Regions from separate parts of the Salmonella sp. A1325 genome, predicted to be linked through region 1. Evidence: predicted binding sites of a transcription regulator. Region 1 holds the regulator's gene; each other region holds the start of a gene.
The links. Region 1 encodes CRP, which controls carbon source genes, mostly activating them, when cyclic AMP is high. Its sites were predicted from a motif close to ATGTGANNNNNNTCACAT; they were not measured.
Positions count from the first base shown of each region.

Region 2: cdd (cytidine deaminase) is a predicted target of CRP. The motif match lies at 801-818, and genes of this name have one in related genera.
Region 3: mlc (sugar metabolism global transcriptional regulator Mlc) is a predicted target of CRP. The motif match lies at 918-935, and genes of this name have one in related genera.
Region 4: uxuA (mannonate dehydratase) is a predicted target of CRP. The motif match lies at 1,313-1,330, and genes of this name have one in related genera.

Region 1 is NZ_JAMLWO010000004.1:15,408-17,613, reverse strand. Features, by position in the region: gene NAZ64_RS09465 (YccS/YhfK family putative transporter) at 1-684, opposite strand, end outside; gene crp (cAMP-activated global transcriptional regulator CRP) at 733-1,365, opposite strand; gene NAZ64_RS09455 (OsmC family protein) at 1,673-2,077, shown strand; gene NAZ64_RS09450 (phosphoribulokinase) at 2,173-2,206, opposite strand, start outside.
Region 2 is NZ_JAMLWO010000005.1:301,869-304,074, forward strand. Features, by position in the region: gene NAZ64_RS12715 (CidA/LrgA family protein) at 1-31, shown strand, start outside; gene NAZ64_RS12720 (CidB/LrgB family autolysis modulator) at 28-723, shown strand; gene cdd (cytidine deaminase) at 877-1,761, shown strand; gene sanA (outer membrane permeability protein SanA) at 1,938-2,206, shown strand, end outside.
Region 3 is NZ_JAMLWO010000001.1:421,004-423,209, forward strand. Features, by position in the region: gene mlc (sugar metabolism global transcriptional regulator Mlc) at 1-829, opposite strand, end outside; gene NAZ64_RS02190 (LysR family transcriptional regulator) at 957-1,856, opposite strand; gene NAZ64_RS02195 (MFS transporter) at 1,976-2,206, shown strand, end outside.
Region 4 is NZ_JAMLWO010000002.1:446,536-448,741, reverse strand. Features, by position in the region: gene uxuA (mannonate dehydratase) at 1-1,127, opposite strand, end outside; gene NAZ64_RS06080 (MFS transporter) at 1,531-2,206, shown strand, end outside.

The DNA.
Region 1 (2,206 bases):
TAGACGCTTGTAATCATTATTGTTGTGCGCCGAAAGCATATGCATCTGTTGGTAACACTGGGTAATGAGATCGACCGCTTTTTGCTGGCGTATCAGCAGGGGAGGCAGCGCTTTTTCCGGATCGATATGTTGGGTGAGCAGGCTGTATTTCGCTTCGCAATAATCGGCCAGTTCACGGTATAACAAACTCAATGACTCGCGCAGCGGCTGTTCGCGCCATAGCCAGAACCAAAACCAGTTAAACACGCCGTACCATAGCGTGCCCAGCGCATAAATGAGCAGTGGCTCCCAGACGGGCATGTATCCCGCAAGACTCAGGGTAAAGATGGCGGCAATCAGCGACGCTGGCAGTAGCCGCGCGTGAAGCGGGCTAATTTCCGCCGTCACGCCAAGCACCAGCGTGAGCCCGGTCAGGATCAACGGCAGGGGGATGGATTCCGCCAGCAGAAGTTGCGTTACCAGACTGCATCCGGCGAACAGCGACGCGCCGATGATCAGGCGTTTAAAAAAGCGTTTGTGCGGGGTATCCAGACCTGCAATGTTGCAGCAGGCGGGAACGAGAGAGAAAAGCAAGCCCAGGTGTAGCTGGCCTATCAATAAACCAACAGCCACAGGCAGGCACAGCACCAGCGTTTGCCGTAGTGCGTAATTAATCTCTGGGTGATAAATCAGTCTTCGCCACATCGATGCAAACAAAAATGGCGCATGATAAAACGCGCCATTCTGACGGAATTAACGGGTGCCGTAGACGACGATGGTCTTGCCATGCGCGGAGATCAGGTTTTGATCTTCCAGCATTTTCAAAATACGACCAACGGTTTCGCGGGAGCAGCCGACGATCTGGCCGATTTCCTGACGGGTGATTTTGATCTGCATCCCATCCGGGTGCGTCATGGCATCGGGCTGTTTCGCCAGATTCAGCAGCGTCTGAGCGATACGCCCGGTGACGTCAAGGAAGGCGAGGTTACCTACTTTTTCAGAGGTGACTTGTAAGCGACGAGCCATCTGGGAAGAGAGGCGCATCAGAATATCCGGGTTGACCTGGATTAATTGGCGAAATTTTTTGTAGGAAATTTCAGCGACCTCACATGCGGTTTTCGCACGTACCCAGGCGCTGCGTTCCTGACCTTCTTCAAACAGGCCCAGTTCACCAATAAAATCACCCTGATTCAGATAAGAAAGGATCATTTCTTTCCCTTCCTCATCTTTGATCAGCACTGCCACGGAGCCTTTAACGATGTAGTACAGCGTTTCTGCTTTTTCACCCTGGTGAATCAGCGTGCTCTTTGACGGGTACTTATGAATGTGGCAATGAGACAAGAACCATTCAAGAGTCGGGTCTGTTTGCGGTTTGCCAAGCACCATGCGCGGTTATCCTCTGTTATAAGCTGTCTCCAGAGCCAGAAAACGGCACTGTCTCTGGGGTTGCAAAAATATACTTCCCGCTACCTGGGAAGGGGGCTACGAAAATAGATTGTAGCCTGTAATGTGATGTCCTCTGCATACATGCAGTACGTCAATGTATTACTGTAGCATCTTGTCTGTTTTAGCATAGCTTTCGCCGTGTGTCTCCTGGTGTCTCGCTTCAGCATGACCCAGGTCGCCTTCCATTGCGACTTTTGTTGTATGCGCGTAATCTTTCAGGAAAATTGAAACATTGGAGTTACGAAATATGCAAGCGCGTGTAAAGTGGGTTGAAGGGCTCACGTTCCTCGGAGAGTCCTCCTCCGGCCACCAGATTTTAATGGATGGCAACTCCGGTGACAAAGCGCCGAGTCCGATGGAGATGGTATTAATGGCGGCTGGCGGATGTAGCGCTATTGATGTGGTATCAATCCTGCAAAAGGGCCGTCAGAATGTCACCAACTGCGAAGTGAAGCTGACATCCGAGCGCCGGGAAGACGCGCCGCGCCTGTTTACGCACATTAATCTGCATTTTATCGTTACCGGCAGCGATCTGAAAGAGGCTGCCGTCGCGCGCGCTGTCGATCTCTCCGCGGAAAAATATTGCTCGGTGGCGCTAATGCTGGAAAAAGCGGTCAATATTACCCATTCGTATGAAGTGATTGCGGCGTAACATGTGATGCCGGATGGCGGCGTGGCTTTATCCGGCCTACCCGTTTTTATCTCGTAGGCCCGATAAGCGTAGCGCCATCGGGCATTTCACCGCGGTTATTCGATTTTTTTGCCTTCCATTAATCGCTGC
Region 2 (2,206 bases), on a different contig from region 1:
AGTGGTTGGGCAGAAGGGAACGAAAAAATGATGACATATATCTGGTGGTCGTTACCGCTGACGCTGGCGGTATTTTTCGCCGCCCGCAGACTGGCGGCGCATTTTAAAATGCCGTTGCTGAATCCGCTGCTGGTGGCAATGGTAGTCATTATTCCTTTTCTGTTGCTGACCGGTATTCCCTACGAGCACTACTTCAAAGGCAGCGAAGTACTTAACGATCTGCTGCAACCGGCGGTGGTGGCGCTGGCCTATCCCCTTTATGAACAGTTGCACCAGATTCGCGCGCGTTGGAAATCCATTATTAGCATCTGTTTTGTCGGCAGTCTGGTAGCGATGATTACCGGGACATCCGTTGCCTTGCTGATGGGCGCAACGCCTGAAATCGCGGCATCGGTACTGCCTAAATCCGTGACTACGCCTATCGCGATGGCGGTGGGCGGCAGCATCGGCGGCATCCCTGCGATCAGCGCGGTATGCGTAATTTTTGTCGGTATTCTGGGCGCGGTGTTTGGCCACACGCTGTTAAACGCGATGCACATCCGTACTAAAGCCGCACGCGGGCTGGCAATGGGGACCGCCTCACATGCGCTCGGTACTGCGCGCTGCGCCGAGCTGGATTACCAGGAAGGCGCGTTTAGCTCCCTGGCGCTGGTGATCTGCGGCATTATTACCTCGCTGGTAGCGCCCTTTTTGTTTCCGCTCATTCTGGCGGTAATGCGCTAACGACGGGACAAAAGACCGGGTTAAAATTTGCGATACGTCGCGCATTTTTCATTTAAGTTTCACAAGTTGCATAAGCAATGAGATTTAGATCACATATTAAGACATAGCAGGCCCGTAAACTACGGTTCCATTACATTGTTATGAGGCAACGCCATGCATCCACGTTTTCAAACTGCTTTTGCCCAGCTTGCGGATAATTTGCAATCAGCGCTGGCCCCTATCCTGGCGGACCACCATTTTCCCGCCATGCTGACCGCAGAGCAGGTCTCGACGCTTAAAAATACGGCGGGACTGGACGAAGACGCGCTGGCTTTCGCACTGTTACCTCTGGCGGCGGCCTGCGCCCGTACCGATTTGTCCCATTTTAACGTCGGCGCGATTGCGCGCGGCGTTAGCGGCAACTGGTATTTCGGCGCGAATATGGAGTTCCTGGGCGCCACCATGCAACAAACTGTGCATGCTGAACAAAGCGCGATTAGCCACGCCTGGCTACGCGGCGAAAAAGGGCTCGCCGCCGTCACCGTTAACTACACGCCTTGCGGCCACTGTCGCCAGTTTATGAACGAGCTGAACAGCGGTCTGGATCTGCGCATTCATCTGCCGGGCCGCGCGCCGCATACGTTACGCGATTATCTGCCTGACGCTTTCGGGCCAAAAGATCTGGAGATCAAAACGCTGCTGATGGACGAGCAGGATCATGGCTTTACGTTAACGGGCGATACGCTAACGCAAGCGGCGATTACGGCAGCCAATAAGAGCCATATGCCTTATAGCCACTCACCGAGCGGCGTGGCGCTGGAATGTAAAGATGGCCGTATTTTCACCGGCAGCTATGCGGAAAACGCCGCCTTTAACCCTACACTTCCCCCGCTGCAAGGCGCGCTAAACCTGCTGAGTCTCAATGGCTATGACTATGCGGATATTCAGCGTGCGATTCTGGCGGAAAAAGGCGATGCGGCATTAATTCAATGGGATGCCACCGCCGCAACGCTGAAAGCGTTAGGTTGCCATAATATTGACCGCGTGCTTCTCGGCTAAGCAAATGTGCCGGATAGCGACGCACTGGCGTCTTATCCGGCCTGACTCTCCTCTCCCGCGACCCGATACAAGGGAAATCATGCTGAAAATCTCCGCAATCAGACGGCGGTTTCTTGCGCTACGTCTTCGGGTACAGTAGCCTGATCGTACTTTCATCCTGGTATCGAGTTTCCTGCATGTTAAAGCGCGTGTTTTACAGCCTGTTGGTCCTGGTAGGCTTGCTGCTGTTGACGGTGCTTGGCCTCGATCGGTGGATGAGCTGGAAAACAGCGCCCTATATCTATGACGAGCTACAGGATCTCCCCTACCGCCAGGTTGGCGTCGTGTTAGGGACAGCCAAATACTATCGCAAGGGTGTCATTAATCAGTACTATCGTTACCGTATCCAGGGCGCGTTAAACGCTTACAATAGCGGTAAAGTCAATTACCTGCTGCTCAGCGGCGA
Region 3 (2,206 bases), on a different contig from region 1:
GTTCCAGCACGCTATCGACGCTGGCGATGGTCTCCAGACAGCCATGATTACCGCAATAACAGCGCTTACCATAAGGATCGACCTGGGTATGCCCAATCTCTACCAGACTGCTACTGCCCGCATGAAGCAAATGACCGTCGGTGATAACGCCCGCCCCCACATTATGATCAATCACCACCTGGATAACGTCGCGCGCGCCGCGTGAGGCGCCAAAAAGCGCCTCTGCCATCGTCCAGGCGCTAATATCATGCTGAATGTAAACCGGTACGCCGGTGTGCCGCTCCAGCGCATCTCCCAAAGGCATCTCTTTGACATCTTCATAATACGGCATCCGGTGCACAACGCCGTTTTCGGTATCGATAATGCCCGGTAACGTAATGGCAATGGAGGTCAGACGCTCCAGTTTCTGCTGATGGCGGGTAAAAAACCGATCAACGTGCGTAATAATTCGCTCAAGCAACGGCGTGGCTTCGGTTAACGGCAGCGGCAGACACTCTTCTACCACCAGTTTGCTGCTAAGATCGCGTAGCGCAAGGAAAATTTCGCCACGGCTAATACGAATAGATAAATAGTGCCAGGCTTCCGTTTCCACCATCAGCCCGACGGCGGGACGTCCACGACTGCCCGCCTCTTTAATTTCAAGTTCCTGAACCAAATGCGCTTCCAGCATTTCGCGAACAATTTTCGTAATACTGGCAGGCGCCAACTGCGCCAGACGAGACAGGTCAATTCGCGATACCGGTCCGAGCTGATCAATCAGGCGATACACTGCGCCAGCATTGGTCTGCTTAATTTGATCGATATGCCCAGGCTGACTATCAGCAACCACCGCTCACTCCCTTTATTTTCGCGCTCCGAAATAATCTGTGTGCTATGGTGAAACACTTCAATACTCGCCGTCAACTTTTTGCTTAGCCGTGTGATTAACTGCACATTTTCACCCTTTTTAAGCGTAATTAATCCCGTCGGGCAGCCAGTAATAGCAGTTGGCAAAACCGCTGTACGGCATGACTCTGTTCATGATGCTTTGGCCATACCAGCCACATTTCAGATACGGCGTCCTCTTCCGCCAGGGGAACCCAGCGCATCTCGCTCATCTGTACACGCTTAAAGGATGCCGGCAGAATCGAGACGCCCAGTCCCGCCGCCACCAGACCGATAATGGTCATTGCCTCGCCAACCTCCTGCGTGATGGTCGGCGACAGGTTATAGCGCCGCATCAGGCCGAGAATATCGTCGTAGAGGCCCGTCCCGACATGTGGATCGAAAAAGACGAAAGGTTCTTCCGCCAGTTCTGTCAGACTGACGACCGGCTTTTGCGCCAGCCGATGTTCGCGCGGGATCATGGCCATAAGCGGCTCATGCAAAATCACCTCGCGATTAAGTGTGTCGGGCAGCGGCGTATTCCGCAGCAAGCCAATATCCAGTACGCCTTCGTTGAGCGGCGCGATTTGCTCACGCGTATTCATTTCACGCGTTTGCATATGCACCCCCGGATAGGACTGGCGGAACAGCGAAAAGGTATGCGATACCGCCCGAATAAAAGGCGCTGAAGACGTAAAGCCAATACGGATTTCTCCCGCTTCGCCCTGATGCAGCCGCTCGGCGCGAGCGGCGGCGTCGTTTACCAGACTCAGGATGTGTCGGCTGTCCACCAGAAACTGTCGCCCGGCGGCGGTTAACGCTACGCTGCGGTTGGTCCGCGCCAGTAATCGCGCGCCGACCTGCTGCTCCAGAATTTGTATCTGCTGACTGAGCGGCGGCTGCGAGATATTGAGGCGCGCGGCGGCGCGACCAAAATGCAGCTCTTCTGCTACCGCCACAAAGTAACGTAAATGACGTAATTCGATATTCATATTTTTAACGTCTTATTTGAGACAATTAATATATTAGACAGAATATTTTGCTTTTTCTATGCTTTACATGTCGGTTATACCCGTCTCCTGTTGACGGAGATGTAAAGCAAGGATTTAACGTGAGTCGTACAACTATTCTCGATGACGCCACGGCGAGCGATATCGATGAACAACGCCATTCTCAGCCGGTTCAATTTATTAAACGCGGTACAGCGCCTTTCATGCGCGTCACGCTGGCCCTTTTTTCCGCAGGCCTGGCGACTTTCGCGCTCCTTTATTGCGTTCAGCCTATACTACCGGTACTTTCCCAGGAATTTGGCGTCTCCCCCGCCAGCAGCAGCGTTTCACTT
Region 4 (2,206 bases), on a different contig from region 1:
CCTTTCAGACGGCCAATGGCGGAATAACCCGGATTCGTTTTCTTCTTCAGATCGTCCAGCATCTGATGACCGTGGTCCGGGCGCATCGGGATCAGATCGTCGCTACCTTCGGCTTTACGACGGTGCTCTTCTTCCACAATCGCTTTAACGACTTCATACATATCCACATCGCCGTGCAAATGGGCGGCCTCGTGGAAGGTCTTCGGATTCTCTTCGCGCAGCGTAGAGCGCAGATGCGTAAAGTAGATGCGCGGACCAAATTGTTTGATCATATCAACCAGATCGTTGTCGGCGCGCACGCCGTAAGATCCGGTACACATGGTGAAGCCGTTTGCCATGCTATTAACGGTTTCCACCATCCATTGCATGTCTTCAATGGTAGAGACAATGCGCGGCAGGCCGAGAATAGGGCGCGGCGGATCGTCAGGGTGAACGGCCATACGCACGCCAACCTCGTCGGCAACCGGAATAATGGCTTTCAGGAAATAGGCAAAATGTTCACGCAGTTTTGCTTTATCGATATCTTTATACGTCGCCAGGTGTTGACGGAACTGATCCAGCGTATAGCCTTCTTCCGCGCCAGGTAAACCGGCAATAATGTTGCGGGTCAGACGTGCTTTGTCTTCCTCGCTCATGGTGGCGAAACGCCGCTCTGCCTGAGCAATCTCTTCTGCCGTATAGTCGGCTTCTGCTCCCGGACGCTTCAGGATGTGCAGTTCGAACGCGGCGAATTCAATCTGGTCAAAACGCAACGCTTTGGAACCATCCGGCAATACGTATTCCAGATCCGTACGTGTCCAGTCCAGCACCGGCATAAAGTTATAGCAAACCGTATAGATACCGCATTGCGCCAGGTTACGCAGCGTTTGCTGGTAGTTTTTGATCCATAAATCGTACTGACCGGTGTGGGTTTTGATGTCTTCGTGGATAGGTACGCTCTCTACCACAGACCACTCCAGACCCGCCTCTTCAACGATTGCTTTACGTTTCTGGATCTCGTCTACCGACCAAATTTCTCCATTCGGGATATGGTGTAACGCCGTTACCACGCCGGTTGCGCCAGCCTGGCGTACATCTGACAGCGTTACCGGGTCGTTAGGTCCGTACCAGCGCCAGGTTTGTTTCATATCTCGTTTCCTCTTCTTGCGATAACGTCTTCGTGGTTGACCCATTGCCAGCCAACATCGAAACGTGCTTTGTAAACCCGTTCTGCCCCCTAAATTCAACCAAAATTTTTCTCATGTCAACCTTATTGTCTAAATTGGCTAACCAAATCACAAATATCATCATTCACGGTCTGCCAATTTTATTTATTTGATCTGTGTCAATTTTTGCTGGGTGAAAAGCATTCACCATTCAACTTGAAATGAGTTGATGTATTTATTTCAAGAATATTAAGGGCGGGAGTTGCCGCCTGATTTTGACCGGTCCGGATGCGAAAATATTGATTGGTCAACCAATTTTGTGATTTCAGTTTTCCCGCTACAGGTCAGACGGCGCGGAGCTAATGTTTTTTAACGAGGCTTTATCATGAAGATGACAAAATTAAGATGGTGGATTATCGGCCTGGTCTGCGTAGGGACCATCGTAAACTACCTGTCCCGTAGCTCGCTTAGCGTTGCGGCGCCAGCGATGATGAAAGAACTCCATTTTGATGAGCAACAATATTCCTGGGTGGTGAGCGCCTTCCAGCTTTGTTACACCATTGCGCAGCCGATCACCGGCTATTTGATGGATGTCATCGGACTGAAAATCGGCTTCTTTATCTTTGCCTTGTTGTGGTCGCTGATCAACATGGCGCACGCGCTGGCCGGCGGCTGGATAAGTCTGGCATTTCTGCGTGGTCTGATGGGGCTAACCGAAGCGTCAGCGATTCCTGCCGGGATTAAAGCCAGCGCCGAATGGTTCCCGACGAAAGAACGCGGTATTGCGGGGGGACTGTTTAATATCGGTACTTCGATTGGCGCGATGCTGGCGCCGCCGCTGGTGGTCTGGGCGATGCTGACCTTTGCTGATAGCGGCATCGGTACTGAAATGGCGTTTGTGATTACCGGTGGGATCGGCGTGCTGTTCGCCATCACCTGGTTCCTGATTTATAACTCGCCAAATAAACACCCGTGGATCACCCACAAAGAGCTGCGTTATATCGAAGACGGCCAGGAAAGCTATCTCCAGGACGATAACAAAAAACCGGCCGTTAAAGAGA